Regions from separate parts of the Paenibacillus sp. YAE3 genome, predicted to be linked through region 1. Evidence: riboswitches for the same ligand, from Rfam matches in the RefSeq annotation. Region 1 holds a riboswitch; each other region holds the start of a gene.

The links. A riboswitch is a leader RNA that binds a small molecule or an ion and turns the genes downstream of it on or off. The one in region 1 is predicted to bind cyclic di-GMP.
Region 2: linked by a shared signal. The riboswitch ahead of AC27KL_RS24230 (cadherin-like beta sandwich domain-containing protein) and the one ahead of nadE (ammonia-dependent NAD(+) synthetase) in region 1 are both predicted to bind cyclic di-GMP.
Region 3: linked by a shared signal. The riboswitch ahead of AC27KL_RS21500 (amino acid adenylation domain-containing protein) and the one ahead of nadE (ammonia-dependent NAD(+) synthetase) in region 1 are both predicted to bind cyclic di-GMP.
Region 4: linked by a shared signal. The riboswitch ahead of AC27KL_RS24220 (DUF8202 domain-containing protein) and the one ahead of nadE (ammonia-dependent NAD(+) synthetase) in region 1 are both predicted to bind cyclic di-GMP.

Annotation. Positions count from the first base shown of each region.
Region 1 is NZ_BAAIYF010000015.1:54,550-58,765, reverse strand. It holds gene AC27KL_RS23850 (DUF4062 domain-containing protein) at 1-1,018, opposite strand, end outside; gene nadE (ammonia-dependent NAD(+) synthetase) at 1,147-2,034, opposite strand; cyclic di-GMP riboswitch class I at 2,255-2,348, opposite strand; cyclic di-GMP riboswitch class I at 2,660-2,754, shown strand; cyclic di-GMP riboswitch class I at 2,979-3,073, shown strand; gene AC27KL_RS23840 (helix-turn-helix transcriptional regulator) at 3,222-3,989, shown strand.
Region 2 is NZ_BAAIYF010000016.1:5,308-9,523, forward strand. It holds gene AC27KL_RS24230 (cadherin-like beta sandwich domain-containing protein) at 1-1,686, opposite strand, end outside; cyclic di-GMP riboswitch class I at 1,981-2,081, opposite strand; cyclic di-GMP riboswitch class I at 2,371-2,470, opposite strand; gene AC27KL_RS24235 (DUF4062 domain-containing protein) at 2,861-3,430, shown strand; gene AC27KL_RS24240 (hypothetical protein) at 3,539-4,072, shown strand.
Region 3 is NZ_BAAIYF010000012.1:64,533-68,748, reverse strand. It holds gene AC27KL_RS21515 (MFS transporter) at 1-205, shown strand, start outside; gene AC27KL_RS21510 (hypothetical protein) at 319-474, shown strand; gene AC27KL_RS21505 (4'-phosphopantetheinyl transferase family protein) at 523-1,251, shown strand; cyclic di-GMP riboswitch class I at 1,438-1,538, shown strand; gene AC27KL_RS21500 (amino acid adenylation domain-containing protein) at 1,755-4,216, shown strand, end outside.
Region 4 is NZ_BAAIYF010000016.1:306-4,521, forward strand. It holds partial or broken gene AC27KL_RS24220 (DUF8202 domain-containing protein) at 1-2,457, opposite strand, end outside; cyclic di-GMP riboswitch class I at 2,734-2,823, opposite strand; gene AC27KL_RS24225 (S-layer homology domain-containing protein) at 3,107-4,216, opposite strand, start outside.

The DNA.
Region 1 (4,216 bases):
AGCACAATACGTAGGACCCTTTGGACACCGTAAAGTAAAGCATCTGATTTGCTTGATCATAATATAACCCGTTATCGTAATTTTTGAACGTATCCCCCACATAGGAATTGGGATCTTCCAACGAACGCACCAATCGATAACCGACATTTCCCTCGCTTTGGACTAATCGCATCTTGCCATTGAAATGTTGATAGAGGGTAATGCCACAACATCGCCGATACGTACCCAAAGTTGGCGCGGCATAATGACGACCTGAGTAAACGATGCGGCCGCCATCCAATTCATCCCTTAATATTGTAAGAAAGCGGGACATGTCATATATGTGTCCATCTTCAAGTAATGCAGTAAGCGAAAATACGGTACGCTGCAGCCTTGGGTAAGACTGAGCCAGTAAAAGCTGCTCTTGTATTTCATTTTCCTGTGCCAAGTACTTGTATCCGCGACGCAGATCATCGCTTAAATATTTCCGCAACCGCGAAAAGTATTCCGGATTCTCTATGTTGAAGGATTCAAAATATATTTTTTTATGATACAAATCCGTAAGGAAAAACCAAATATAAGGCTCTACGCCATGAGCATCTACATCAACTTGGGATTCAAGAAAGGGTAAAAATTCATCTTTGAACGATGCAAGGGGCATTCTGCCATGATCATTCCAGAAGCGGTCAATATACGGTTTGATCGTGGAAAAATAATGGTCCTTAATAAAATCGCTGACCAGTACGTAAATTTGCTTGTTTTCATTATATGCTTGCTCAAACTCAAGATGGGTGGTCGTTCGGTCTTCATTTTTGATATAGGCCCCTGATCGACGACCTATGAATAACAAGTAGACGTCAGAGGCCGATACCCGTTCTAGATATGTATGAATAGCGTCACGCCCAATAGGACCAAACTGGTGTTCAAAATTAATTACGCGATGATTTAGTTCTTCTAACGAGGTTTTTATTTCTAATCGCAGGTTTTTAAACTCGGGATCCGCAGCAGAACTTAGAAAAATCTTGGTGACTTCAGCCATCTGGACCTCTCCTCCCCTTGTTTTGCATACGCAGCCATATCTTAACCCGTCAATGCCAAGAGGGTGTTCCACCTCATCACCCTCTTGGCATTTTGGGATGTCACAGTAAGACCAATTTCTGCGTTTGACTACCTCCACCAAGTATCAAGCGGTTTGACTGGCAGGTAATGCTTGTGTTCGTTCATCTCGAACCGGCGTTCAATCCGCTCGGCAATATCGTCCGGAATGGCATGACCCGTTAAGTAAGCATCCATCATGTTAAACGAGAGACCAAGTTCGTCCTCTTCCAACAGTCCCGGCTTTTCATCGAGCAAATCCGCCGTTGGCGGCTTGGTGTAGATTCGCTCGTCTGCGCCCAAAAGCTTGAGCAATTCACGACCTTGCTGCTTCGTCAATCCGGTCAGCGGAGTCAAATCCGCGCCTCCATCTCCATACTTGGTAAAATAACCGGTCAACGCTTCTGCTGCATGGCACGTGCCTACCACAAGCACATTGAAATGATGAGCCAAACGATAATGAACGGTCATCCGCTCCTGAGCTTTTTGATTTCCTTTGTTGAAGTCGGACATTTTCTGCCCTGTCGCTTGCTCAAACGACCGTACGGCAGCGTCCACCGCAGGCTTGATGTTCACGACCAATACATTATCAGGTTGGATAAAATCGAGAGACCGTTGGGCATCAATTTCATCCAGTTGGACGCCATAAGGGAGCCGCAAAGCAATGAACACGTAGTCGTCTCTGCCCGTTTCCCGGCGAAGTTCTTCAACAGCGATTTGACACAGGCGACCCGTCAAACTCGAATCCTGCCCCCCGGAAATGCCCAGCACGAATCCATTTTTATTTGTGTGAAGCAGGTAATCCTTCAAGAATTGGATGCGATTGCGCACTTCGCTCTTGGGGTCAATCGAAGGCTTCACCTGCAGCAAGTTGATAATTTTATCTTGTAGAGCCCGATTTTCGGTTGATTTCCCTTCCTTGATGCGGATAACTTCATCTTTTTGCTTGAGTGTACTCATGTTAAAATACCTCCGAAGAAATTTTTATTATACACACATCAAGTTCTATAATCCTCTAAATGTAAAACATGCAATGTTCCGTTATAGGCGACAAATAAAACCTGAATATCAAATCCCTCTTGTTTATCGAACGAAACGGAGTATACCTAAATGATCAAACAACACAAAAAACCCCCTATCTATGATCAAGTCAGTGAATAGACGGAGGTCCCCCGTCGTATTCGGTAGCTGGCTGGCATGATGGCATCATCCGATCCATTTTAGCCCCTATAGCTTTGCGTCCCTACTTTTCAGTAAGTTTGCCATTGTCGTACGAGGTATGAATTTGTCGCTTGAATTCAATTTACTAAAAATAACCAGAAAATAGGAATAGGTCTTTCGGATTGTTTTGGGGAATATTTGAAAATGCACGCTAATTTTATAAATTTGAAAAGAGAGGGATGCTCTGGAAGGGGCTCGGGCTCACCATGGATGGCTTTGCAATCTGACGACAAAATAAAACAATCTCTTCCAATAAATTGATCCGTTGGGCCTATATTCATGCTAAAATGAAGTAGTTATAGTTTAATTAAATCAAAATATTACAAAATGTGATATTGCGTATGTCAATTACATAGTTCGTTTCGTACGACAATAGCAAACCCACTGAAAAGTGGCGACGCAAAGCTATAGGGGCTAATGCGGATCAACTTCGGATCGCGATGCCAGCCAGTTGCCGAATACGACGGAAGCCTCCGTCTATTTATCTATCCCTTTAAAGCTGACGGAGGCTTTTTGCGTCCTTTAACATACTTTAAAGAGGAGGGAATTGCACAAAACTTAAATTAAACTTTCTGGGCTTTATCTGTAGCAGCACCTTTCTTTCTGCGGCGGAAAATTTCGAATTGACGCAAGCGTAGGATGGACTTTCAAAACGTAAAAGCTGTCTTAACTGAATAGTTATCGTACGATAATAGCAAACCCACTGAAAAGTGGCGACGCAAAGCTAAAGGGGCTAATGCGGATCAACTTCGGACCGCGATGCCAGCCAGTTGCCGAATACGACGGAGACCTCCGTCTATTTTGCTATGTATTTTTCATGCAAGGCGGGGGATTTTTTATTTCTTTACGAAATGAAGCGGCGGCGATAACGAGGAGAGATCGATCTTATTATTGATGGCAAAATAAATTCGAAAGAAGGGGACAAAATGATCGATAGCAGACGTTCGTGGAAGCATGTGTCGGATATGGAATCAAAAACATTCTTGGAGGCAAACCATCCATTTCCTCATGTCGATCATAGATCCGAAGCAGGCGACAGGCTGGTTGAACAGAGAGAGATCCTTTCTTTGCTGCAAGAGGAAATCCGGAATATAAGCGATTTGCTGTCTATCCCTTATTTATTTATCATTGCTGACCCTGACGGGAATGTTTTGGATTACCTCGGAACCGATTCGTTAAAATCCTTTTTTAAAAGGAATCATATCCAAAAGGGCAACTCCGTTGCCAACCAAGACGCAGGAATGAGCGCCATTTCATTATCCATCAAATTACAGTCCCTTTCCGTCGTTATTGGGACCGAACATAGCAATAATTTGTTTTGGGAGCTGGCATGCGTTTGTACCCCAATTCGAATAAAAAAGGTTGTTATAGGCTACCTTGGCCTCAGTTTTCACTCTTTTCACGAAGTGACATTTGCCTTGCCGCTGATTGAGCGCCTGGCGAAGAGTGTTCAAGAAAAATTGTCCCCTAAAAATCCAATGGTTTATCAGGAGCAGGTCTATGCCCTGTTTGATCAGTATGATTTAACGAATCGGGAAAAGGAAATCGCATTTGGGTGGCTGGAAAATAAAAACGTTCCCGAGATTGCGGACATTTGCGGGATTAGTCAAAATACGGTTCGGACGTTTATTAAGAAGATCTATGCTAAAACGAGAGTCCATCATAAAGGAGCGTTTCTTAAAAAGTTTATATAACCACGTTCGAAACGAAAAGTACCCAATTTTGGGTATTTTTTTTAATTGGTGCGTTTTTTATAATTACAATCAAAGTTAAGGTTATTTCATCATTCGACAAAAATCACGCTTCGTACGATAATAGCAAACCCAAAAACTACAATTAAAAGGCCCTTAGAGTGTCGAGAAAACCAAATGGACGTAGAAGAGAGAACCGGCCAAACAGCCGGTTCTTTTGATTTCAAGGG
Region 2 (4,216 bases), on a different contig from region 1:
AGTCAGATTGATCGGCTTTTCCTGACCGTCTTCGATCAGTCCAGCAAGCTTCAGTCCATCCAGCTCCCCGCCTACCTTCACCAGATTCTTCTCAGCCTCTTGCAGAGCAGCCAAAGCCTGGTTTACCTGATCCTGGGTCGCACCAGGATCACGCAGTACGCTTTCTGCTGCATCAAGCGCGCTAGTCAGATTGTTCCAGCTTGCCGAGGTGTAGTCGGACCCGGTCAATTCGCTTGCAGCGATCTTGCCGTTGATTTCCTCCGCTTTCTGTTTCAGCGCGGATTTGTCGACAACGTTTGTCGTATCCACAGTAATGTCTCTTGACACTTTCGATACTTTGCTGTCTTTCTCAGCTGTCACTTCAATGGTGTACTTTCCGTCAGACAAATCTTCCGATGGTGTAAAGCTCCAGTCGCCGTTTCCATCTACAGTGGCTTTTCCTCCGGCATTTGGAACCACGTTGCCATCTTTGTCTTTGATCACTACGGTGACTTCCGTACCTGCTTCCGTTTTCCCTTTGATCGCAGGTTTCGTTACGTTCACCGTACCACTTGGTTCAGTGATCTCTAAGGCTGGAGAAGGAGGAGGTAAAATCTCATTCTCTGTCAGTGTAATTAACTTGAACCCAACAATTTTTCCATTTGAATCAACCTCATAGACGCCAACATATTTGTTCGTGTTCGCATCTACACCTTTGAGGTCAGAACCCGAGGTGTATTCTTGAGCACCCGCTGGAACATCTTCCCCTTGAAGCGGAAATGGGAGAAGCGTGTCAGAAACAAGCACCATCAAAGAATTTCCACTCTCAGGTGTGGCTGTTATTTTCGTTCCGGCTTCAGTTCCCTTAACCGCTGTAGCTTCCAGTGCTTTTGCAGGCGTGATGGCTCCATCCCAGAATTTAATAGAATACACCTTGCCGCCTTCTGGTCTCTCAACCCCCATAGTGGGAAGATCATCATGGAAAAAGCCGAAGCGAATTTTCCCATTTTGCAACTCAATTGGGGTAGCTTTTCCACCTGAATCGTTAATTTCAATTTCCTTGCGAAATTCCCCGTTAATCATCATATAGGCAGTAAACATTTTCGAATCATTATTTCTTGTAGCGATAATGTCGACAATTTGCTTTGGTTCAGCAGTTGTTGCTCCTTTTGTACCTACATTGTAAAACATCAACTTTCTGTCGCCATCACCAGTAAAATAAAATCCTTCTGTAGTCGTTTTATCCTTATAATCAATGATTTTGGTCCAATTAGGATTAAACTTGTCATAAGAAAAACGAACCCCTACTGAGTAACTACGAGAAATATCTTTATCAACGACTGGATCGATGTCGAGCGTAAATCCGCCACCTTTTTCATCTTTCCCTTCATTAATTGCCGTCCAATACCAATAGCTGCCGGCACTGTCCGCTCCGTACCCTTTCGTAGCGTTGCCATACATTCGAGTCTTACCATTAAAGGTATGTTCACCGGACACCTCTTCCAGTTTCGAGTGACCCAGTTTATCAACAGGCAACCCTCCATTTCCGGGGTCCCTAAACTCATAATCCACAATAAGATTAGGCGCTGAATCAGCCGCCTTCGCTACCGATGCGAACGCAGCTGGGAAGCCGCCAACCACAACGATGAACGCGAGTAAAACCATAAGCTGTTTCTTCCAAAATAACTTACTTCTTCGTGCTAACAATCGATCTCAACCTCCTGTTTCATTTCGTACCTCCCAGCAGTTGCGGGAAGATTCGAATTTTCTTAAATATCTTGGGACTTTTGCTCTACTCTATCTACGCTTACCTCAAAATAAGCATCTAGCCCCGTTCAATGGTTCAACAAACTAACAGAGTATATCAAAAAAAGCATCAGCTCCTTTCAATGCTGCAAACCTTTCATTGACCCTTTTCCAGACCGACGTACTCCAAATAAAGTGAAAAAACCCCCATCTCATTAGCGGACAGTGCGCAAGTAGACGGAGGTTTCCGTCGTATTCGGCAGCTGGCTGGCAGTAGCATTTGCATTTTTCAGCAAATCCTTTAGCCCCTTTAGCTTTGCGTCCCCGATTTTCAAGCGGGTTTGCTCTTTTCGTACGAGTGTATATATGTAAGATTTGCAGTAAAACTTCCTATTTGTTAGCCTTCCTCAAAATCATAGGCTAGTCTACTAGATGTTGTTGAATTTTGTCTGCTTTAGTACTTTAGTAGCTTCTTTTGACATTATATGAGGCAATTCTGAATATTTTCTGAATCGGTCTGTCCACATAGCGTTGGATTTCACGATCGCAGGTATACTCATGCTGCATCAGTGCTGAGCTTTTTAGTGTAAAAAAATAAAAACTCCATCCAAAAGCAAACGCTAATAGACGGAGTCCTCCGTCGTATTCGGCAACTGGCTGGCAGTAGCATTTGCATTTTTCAGCAAATCCGTTAGCCCCTTTAGCTTTGCGTCCCCATTTTTCAACGGGTTTGCCTTGATCCTACGATCTTGTATTTAGTTGGAAATTTAACTATTATACTAAGGGTATATTATTAAAGCGTATGAAATCAGGTTCTACGGCCTTATTTTTATAGTCATTTCTCTCCATTTGTAATATTTTGGAGAACTATGACTTTTTGACTTGAAAGAATGCGGCGACTGCCTATAAAGCCCCATATTTATGCTGTAAAAAAGCTTGTTTGAACAAAGTCCTTAATCAGGCCGGCGGGACCGTGGCAGACTGCGGCTATTACTTTATTGTCTCCGCAAAAAAGATCCCATCGAAGCCGTTTGCATCATCTCTGCTCAATTTATCTGTACCCCCCCAATTTTGACAAATAAAGTGAGAGAATGGTAGATTCTATCTATACTAATTCTTTCATTCGGGTGGGCTTATGAGAAGAAAATTACAAATTTATATATCGGCTACTTACTACGATCTTATCGAAGATAGACATGCCGCTGTTGAATCCATACTTCGAGCCGGTCATATCCCTGCTGGAGTCGAGCAATTTTTTAATGAAAGTCCACTGAACATGAGGAAAAGATGGATCGACGATTCCGACGTATATATCCTGATTCTTGGCGGATTCTATGGTTTAACGCTCCCCGATGATGAATCCAAAAGCTATACGCAATGGGAATATGAATATGCCGGAGAAACGGGAAAACCTAGATTTGCTTTTGTTCTCACAGATGAGAGATTAAGACAACTGCCATACGATTTTACAGAAATTGAGCACTATCAGGAGTTTCAAGCGTTTAAGCAAACGGTCATGGAAGAAGTCCCGATCTATTATGTTGATGATGTACGGCACATTAAAATGGTTCTTCATGATCAATTGCCGAAGTATGCAGCAAGAGACGATTTGTATGGCTGGGTTTCCGGCAAGGATATCCCGGACGTTCAAAAGCTGTTGGAAGAGAATGCAAGATTAAAGGCGGAGTTGGAGAAAAAGAAATGAACGAGGGGCTGGCCGAACCAGTCCCTTTTTTGGATCTTCCTTTAAAATTCCGTTTTTTCTCGATGACAACAACTAGGGCCCAATCATTGAAAAAAGGAGCGAAAAATCGTGTCTAAAAAGAAGTTGAACTTCACCTTATTAGTTCATTCATTATTTTGTTCATTCATTTTGATTGGGTTCCTCAGTGGCTGCTCACAAAATCGAATGGATTTTTACGAGAATACGGATACTACAGATCTATCCAAGGAAAATATCGGCGGGATCAAGATCGGATCCATTGAAAAGGATGTGACGAACGTTTTTGGTAAACCGGATTCTATCCATCGGTCACAAGAGCCTGATACTTATTATTTGATTTACGGTAAAAATGAAGATGTTCAATTCAAAATCGTAGATGGGGTTGTGAAAGAGTATTTTTTTTCGGACCAAAAGCTTACCACGGAAAAAGGTATCTCCATCGGGGATTCCAAGGCAGATGTTATTGAGAATTATGGCAAAAACTATTATACGAGAACTGATACAGGAGAAAAAGACAACGTTCTAGGTTATTTCGATAAAGAAAACAATATCGTATTGGAATTTATTTTCGAAAAAAACCTGGCCGTCATACTCTCTACGTATAATGGCACATCAAATCACTAATGGGTAAGCACAAAAGACTTCAGGAATTCATCATTAGTTGCTTCCTTAAACAAGACCTCGAAATTATGCAAAGCCCCACAAATGATGCATCGCAGAACAGGCTGACACAATCCGTACCGTCAGTATAGCGCTGTAATACATTGA
Region 3 (4,216 bases), on a different contig from region 1:
GCTCTTATCGCCTGAGATGAGAGCGCTGATTCCGAGGCCCGTCATGGAAAAAATCAGCGCGGCGCTTTCGCTTTCCGTCGATCACGCGTTTCTGTGGGCGCTCCTTCCGGTGTTTTTCGCCTTGCTTTCGGTGTCGATGATGGGCGCGGGGCGGATGCAGTTCGCCCAAGAGCCTTCCCCCGCGCAATCCCGAACGAAGGCTTAATGGGATTATCGAACAGAGCCGTTGCGCTCCGGCTGCCATATTGCTGTCGACAAGGGTCCATGATTGGGTAATACTTGAATTAAATACGGTCAACATTAGGAGGCTGGTCGCTCATGAAAGTGATTATTACCCAGGAAGAAGCGGTGGAAAAAGGAATTTGGCCTGAAGTCATGAACATGTTCGGCGTGGACGACGAAGACGAGGTATGGCCGTCCGAGGAATTTATTTTGACCGAAGAGCAGGCGCGCAAGCTCAAACTGATTCCTTGACTTGTGCCATAAACGGCTTTCACGGCAAGGAGCGAAGAAGGGGAGAAGGTGAAACGCATCGCGACGATATATACCGTAAATCTTAACGATTGGCGGGAAGGCGCCGGCGCGGATATGCAGCGGCTGCTCGCCTTTTTGCCTGATGAAGCAAGGTCCCGGGCCGCGAGGCACAGATCGGAGCGGGACGCGGAGCGCGTGATCGTTTCCGATGCCTTGAAACGGGTGACGGCTTGTCTCGAAAAGGGGCTACGGCTCCGGAACGTGGAGTTTGCCAGGGATGGTTACGGCAAACCATTCCTGGCAGGCGTTCCCGGCTATTATTTTAACGTGTCCCACGCCAAGGATTGGGTCGTATGCGCCGTGGGCGCCAGGGGACCGATCGGCATCGATGTCGAGCATATCGGCCGGGCGGAAGCGGAAGCAGCCGAGTTGTGCTTTACGCCACGGGAGCTTACTGAATGGAGAAGGCAGCCCGCCGAACGTCGGGATGCCTTCTTTTTCGAGTTGTGGACGCTTAAAGAAAGTTATTCCAAAGCCGTCGGCAAAGGCCTTTCGATCGGCTTGTCCAAGCTGGAGACGATCAGGCATCCTTCCGGGATTCGCATCATGCATCAAGGCGGGATCGATCCGGAGCTGCATCTTCAAGTCGTCCCGTTTGACCCCGACTACAAGTTATCCGTTTGCATGCCGCTGGAGGAGCAAGCGGCCGCTGTCCGGCGCTTTTCTCCCGATGGGCTGCTGGACGCGTTAAAGTCATGTTCTGAAGCCGGGGACTAAGGGGCGGGGGGCTTTTCCAATGATAACCTATGGCATTTCCCATAATTTCGGGATATAGACACTTTTATTACCTCTTATTGGAAGGATCTAACCTGTACTTTAACTATAAACATGATATATTAAAAGTGTATTTTTCAGATATTTCATTTATTTTCAGCAATATCTGAAATACCGCACTTTGAAAACTCAAGCCAAAGGTAAACCTGCCGAAAGGCAGGGGCACAAAGCTAAAGGGGCTTCAGGCGGCAAGATCCTTGATCTTATCGCTATGCCAGCCAGCTGCCGAAAGACGTTTTCGCGATCGAAGGAACTCTACTCTCGGCAAGTAGAGTTTTTTTGTTTTTAATTTTTTTCTATACAGAATCCTATGATCAAGCAAAGGAAAGATGAACATGTCGGTGTTAACAACAGGAAAGTCCAACTTGGATGAATGGAATCGGTATGTGAAGCAATTGGAAGAACGGACGATACTGCGCATTCATTCTGGAAAGGCGTCCATTCCAATGCAAAGGGTTATGTATCGCTGGCCGGAGGAAACGGGGCGTCAAATTCGGCAGGCATGCGAGACCGCGCGTATCGAACCAAGCGTGCTGCTGAGTGCGGCATGGGGCATGCTGCTGATCCGGTATTTGCGCCGGGAGGAGGTTGCGTTCGCCGTCGTCGCGTCCGCCGAGCAAGCCTATCCGCTCATAACGAAAGCGGACGGGGCAACGACGCTGCAAAGTCATGTGCTTCAGGTTGCCGCCGCCATGAAGGAGCATGCGGCCAAGTCGGCGGCTTTCGATGAAATTGCCGGTATTTGCGCCGGCCTGGACGAAGGATCCCCGGTATGCAACACCGCCATTGGGACGGGGAGCGGCATAGGCCCGGACGAGCTGCAGGGCAAATTCGAGCTGGCGGTCTCGCTGGATCGGCACGAAGCGGGCGGCTTCGAGGTTTGGCATGCGGACGGCATGTTCCCCGGCGATTTTATTCGGCGCATGTGCCGGCATTTGCAGCATATCATGGCCGCATGGGCGGCAGGTTCAAACATGACGATCGGCGGCTTGAAGCTGCTGACGGAAGACGAGGAGGCCCAGCTTGCGGGCTGGAACCAAACGGCTGCGCATGCCGAATTAGACCGGACCATCCACGGCTTGTTTGAGGATCAGGCACACAAGGCTCCGGATAACATCGCGGTGGTCTACCAAGGTGAATCGTTGACGTACGGCCAGCTGAACGAAAAAGCGGACAGATTGGCCCGCGAATTGGTACGGAGGGGAGCCGGCCGGGAGCGGATCGTCGGCATCATCGCGACGCCGTCCCTTGAGATGATCGTCGGGACGCTGGCGATCCTGAAAACGGGCGCGGCCTACTTGCCGATCGATCCGGCGTATCCCGCCGACCGCATCACGTATATGCTCGAAGACAGCGGAACGGAGCTGCTTGTCACCGAGCCGAAGGTCAGACTGGACGGAAAAGTCCGCTTCAAAGGCCAGATGGTTTGCGCGGCGGAGTTTTCTGCCGATACTCGCGGCGAATCGGAGGCTGCCGATGTGGAGATGCGGAATGTGCGCGAATCTGCGGAACCGGGCGACATGGCTTACGTGATCTACACTTCCGGTTCGACGGGAAGGCCGAAAGGCGTAATGGTCGAGCACCGATCGCTTGTCAATCTGTGCGCCTGGCACATCAGGGAATTCGGAGTGACCGAAAAGGACCGGGCCACCAAATACGCCGGGTTCGGCTTTGACGCTTCCGTGTGGGAGATGTTTCCGTATCTGGTGTCGGGGGCGGCGATTCACGTCATTCCCGAAGAGATCCGCCTGGATTCGACGCAGCTGCATGCGTACTTTAAGCGGCACGGCATTACGATCAGCTTTTTGCCGACCCAGTTCTGCGAGCATTTCATGACGATGGACCATCCGACGCTGCGCGTTCTTTTGACGGGCGGGGACAAGCTGAAATCGTTCAGCAGGCAGAACTATGACCTGTACAATTGCTACGGCCCGACGGAAAACACCGTGGTCACGACGGCCTATAAGGTCACGGAGTTGACGCCGAACATTCCGATCGGTTATCCGGTCGATAACTCGAGGGTCTACATTCTGGACGCATACGGGCATCCGCAGCCTGTCGGCATTGCCGGCGAATTGTGCATTGCTGGAAGCGGGCTGGCGCGCGGTTATTTGAACCAGCCGGAGCTGACCGGGCAGAAGTTTGTTCCCGGGGGCATAACCGGAGAAAAACGGCTGTACCGGACGGGAGACTTGGCAAGATGGACGGAAGACGGCGCCATCGAATTCCTCGGGCGGATCGACCACCAGGTCAAAATCCGCGGCTTCCGGATCGAAACCGGCGAAATCGAACACCGGCTGCTGCAGCACCCGCAGGTGTCCGAAGCCGTCGTCATCGATCTCGAGGACGCATCCGGCGCCAAATATTTGTGCGCATACGTTGTGGCGGACGGGGAATTGGCCTACGGCGAAATGAAGGCGTTTTTGGCGGAGCAATTGCCGGATTACATGGTTCCTTCCAAGTTGGTAGGGCTTCAAGAGCTTCCGCTAACGGCCAACGGCAAGGTCGACAGACGTGCGCTTCCCGCCCCCGCGGCTTCGCTCGACGAGGGACGTTACGAAGCCCCGGCCGGCGAATGGGAAGAAGAAGTGGCGGCCATATGGAGCGAGGTGCTGGGCTTGGGCCGCGTGGACGCCTGCGAGTCGTTTTTTACGGCGGGCGGGGATTCGCTGAAGGCCGTCCTGCTGCAAGCCAAGCTTGAGCGGCGTTTCGGCGCATCCGTACCGGTCACGCTGCTGTTCGAACGGCCGACGGTTCGGGAGCAAGCGGAATGGATCGAACAAGCGGCTTCGGAATCGTCTTACGGCAACGAGCAAGCGGCTGCAACCGAAACCGCCGGGTCAGGCCCGGACGTCATTGCGAAAGGCCCGGCAAGAACAAGTTATCCGCTTGCTTCGGCGCAAAAAAG
Region 4 (4,216 bases), on a different contig from region 1:
TGGTGTTAGCTTGTTTTCCACGACTTTTGTAAAATCTTGAACAGGCGCACCGTTTGTTCCTTTTATGTTACCTTTAGAAGCCAGATAAGACACTTCAACAATATCATCAGATTTAATATCTTCAGTTGTCTTCAAGATTAATGTCTTGCCATCTGTTCCTATTTCGAAGTCATTAATCGAAAGCTCTTTCGCACCAATTTTAACCGTAAGACCAGTTAAATCAGTTAGTTCAATCTCTTGATCGAAGGTTAGAGTAATCTCTTTCCCACCAGTTGTAACCTCTTCAAGAGTAGCTGTTTTCACTTTTGGCGCTTCCACACCATATGTGAAGAACTGTCCATTCGTTAATCCATCCGATACTGTAGCTACATAATATTCTACACCGTTAAGATCTTTGATCGCTAATTCATATCCCTTAGCGGAATTAAAATCTGCCTCACTATTACTTACAAGCAACTTTTTTCCGGCAGGAATAGCACTTGTAGGGATTGCTACTTGAACTTGACCAACTGCACCAGTGTTTTGTACCTTCCATACACGCTGGGCATGGTTTACATTTCCAATTTGCTGGTCAAAAACAAGCCCTTTTCCATTATCGCCCCAGATCAGATATTGCTTATCTGTAAGCAGATTAGTATTAAGCGCGTTCGTTTCAGCCAGTTCGCCGATACCAATCGCTACTTGGTCACCTGTATTAATGCTACGGCTTTGCTTTTGATACAAGCTCCCCGCATCATCACGGCCAATACCTGCAATATTTTTCGTGTAATTTGCATCTGCTACCCACACTTGGTTACCAGCAGCATCATAATAGTTACTCTTACCATCATTTAACGTAATACCGTACTTCAGAGCAAGGTAACTTTCTACCTTATTACGTTCCTCAGGCGTGGCTTTTTTATTTAAGACGATAATTTCAGCAACATTTCCGTTAAGGTAAGAAGGAGTGGTATTATCAGATCTTCTGCCTATCTGTGGTACTCCAATCATAGGATTTTCGAGTCCAGGTACTGAGTTGGTGAGCGCTGGACTACCATTTTTTCTGTATATACTACCTTCTTTATCACGAGCTGCATTCCATAAACCGTATTCCCCATTTTCAGGAGGACCCGCTTCCATATATTTACCTGCGCTGTTCTGTGCATCAGATAGAGGGAAGATTCCGGTATAAAATTTACTTTGGTAAGAAAAGAAGAAATACATGGCCTGGTGGCTTATACCCGTTTGTACTATTGGAGAAAGGATAGCGCCCCGATCCGTCCCCTTATCTCCATTCCATGCGGCTACGGTATATGCTTCCGTCATGTTAATCTCGGTATCGCCCCGCAAATACCCGTTCTTACCAAAATTAACGACAGGGTTAAAGTTTACACCATCCGATTGATAGGTTGGTGCTGTTCCCACAATAGAAAAACTATTCTTGCCAATCTGATCTTTCCAACCTGGAAGCGTACCGTCGCCACCGGCTGTTACACCGTCATCTGCTTTTAGCCATAAGGATACATTGCTACCTTTTACCCCGCCAGGCGTCGTTTTCCATACTAAAGTATTGTTTTCTCCATAACTTGCAAGAAGACCGCCTGAGTCTGCAACCAGATTTTCGATCCCTTTCAAATCTCTGGAATTTGCTTGTCCAAACTGTTTTCCCGGAATCATACGATTTTGTGCGGTAATACCCGCTTGCCCGGTAAAGTCTCCACTTAGAGTAATATTTTTAGAACCTTCCAGATAAACGTTTCGCTCCGATTCCCCAAACGTATTCCCAGTAATGACTGCATTGCCTGAAAGGTCAAACTCACCAGCTTTTACTTGAACTCCACCACCACTATTCCCAGTGATTTCGCCTCCAGTCATAGTGAATCTTGCACCAGCTATATTAATAAGGACCGCACTTGAATTCGCATGCATATTACCTGTAATTTTTCCACCATTCATTTCTAGGACCGAAGTTTGGTTTAGGAGAATGATTGCGCTTCCTCCTATAGTGTCATAATTGTTGCGTAAAATAGTGTCTTTTTCAATGGTCAGTTTTGAACTACCTATATTAAATATCCTTCCATCTACTAATTCACTCCCACCGTCAATAACGATATTTTTCAAAGTAAGGTGACCGCTATTAAGACCAAAAAGTGTTTTTGAACCGCTGCTCTTTGAACCACGATGAATCACAGCAGGCTTATCGGCTTCAGGGTCCGTAGTAATCGTAAACTTCTTGGCAGCATTCATATCAAAGGGTGGTGGCAATGTGATATCGTCCTTGACATATATCGTTCCCCCGTTATCAACCTCTTGATAGGCTTTGTTCAATGTCTTATAAGGATTCTCTTTAGTTCCATCCCCTGTGCTATCATTGCCGCCACTAGCTACATAAACTTCCGAAGAAGCAGCATAGCTGACTGGAGTCCCTAAGCTTGCCCCTAGACCCGTGAAGACAAGAGAAAAAATCAGGAACATCATCCCTATTTTCCGTAATCTAATGTTGTTGCTTAGCAAATAGATCATTCCTTTCTTGTGTAAAAGTTATCAATGCACTCTTTTAGCTACCCTTGTCCACCTCTTTTTTCACTTTTTTAACTGCTATGTCAGGATCACACGAGCTGCAGAAATCAATTGGCAGAAAACCGATAAGGATTACGGCCGGTCCTTACAGCAACGGGCTCCTTCAATAGAATACCTAAAAAAATAAAAACTCCATCCAATAGCAAGCGCCAGTAGACGGAGTTTTCCGTCGTATTCGGCAGCTGGCTGGCATAGGCACTTGGCTCCCTTTAGCCCCTTTAGCTTTGCGTCCCCGATTTTCAAGCGGGTTTGCTCTTTTCGTACGAGTGTATATATGTAAGATTTGCAGTAAAACTTCCTATTTGTTAGCCTTCCTCAAAATCATAGGCTAATCTACTAACCTCAATGTTGTTGAATTTTGTCGGATTTAGTACTTTAGTAGCTTCTTTTGACATTATATGAGACAATTCTGAATATTTTCTGAATCGGTCTGGTTTTAGAAGAGTCTCCTGCTATTAAAGAAGTTGTTACCAGAAGGAATTACTAAACAGATAAAAAAACAACCATTGACGACTTGTCGTCATCAATGGTTGTTTGCGTTGCTTCATTACTTGTCAATCAGGTTCGTTACTTTCAGCATTCTTGCCATCAGTGCAGTGACTTCCGCACGCGTCATTCCTGCTTTCGGGCTCAGATGCTTAGGTCCATTGCCTTGGATAATTCCCGCTGCGATCAGCTGGGCAACATCCGCTTTCGCCCAAGAAGCTACTTTATCCCCATCCGCATATGGTGCCAGCGTAGAAGCGATTTGCTCCTGATTCGGCACGTTTACGGATTGAATCAAGCGGTATGCACGAGCAATCATGGCAAAACCTTGCTCTCTCGTGATTTGCTGTCCGCCTTTGAAGTTGCCGTCCTCATATCCGCGAACAATATCAAATTCATCCGCGAGCGCTACAGCATTCCGATACCATGCCGTCGACGGCACGTCAGGGTAGATGTTTTGCGGCGCGTCCTGACGCATCAGACCTAGGCCCAATACGACGATTTCAGCGAATTCGGAGCGTGTCACATATCGGTTTGGCGAGAACGTATTGTCGCCGTTGCCTTTCAGGTCGAGTCTTGCGGCAATGTTGTTTACGTCCGCTCTGCCCCAATGATACTGGACATCCTCGAAATCCTGCGGATTCCAAATCACCGAATAGGTACCGCTGCTGCGCAAATCATTGATGAGTGCGAAATACCGGTTATTCACCTTCGTGACGACCGTCGGCACATGGAACACGCTGCCGTCCGGGTTCACAATAACGCCTGTCGTGATGCGGTTCGGGTCGATGCCTTCCGGAAGCGCGATGTATTTCGGCGCATACCCGTTCAACAACCCCGCTCTATCCGTTTTCCCGCCGTGCATAAAGCTCAAGTCAAGATCTACCGGATGCACAAGCAGTTCATAACCGCCTTGAGCTGCCTTCTCACGGGCAAGCTTGGCCAGATCGTCCGCAGAACGTTTGATTTTGATGTTAGCGGCAATATCGCTGAGCGGCGCGTTGCCGAATTGTTTGCTAATGGCATCCACATCAAGCTGTCCTGCAGGAACCGGATAAATCGCCAGCACATCTTCAATTTCCAGGCTGGAGCCGGTATCGGCGATCTTTTTCAAGCCTTCAAGCGTCAATCCTCGAACTTCAACATCGCCCTTACCCGGTACGCTGATGCC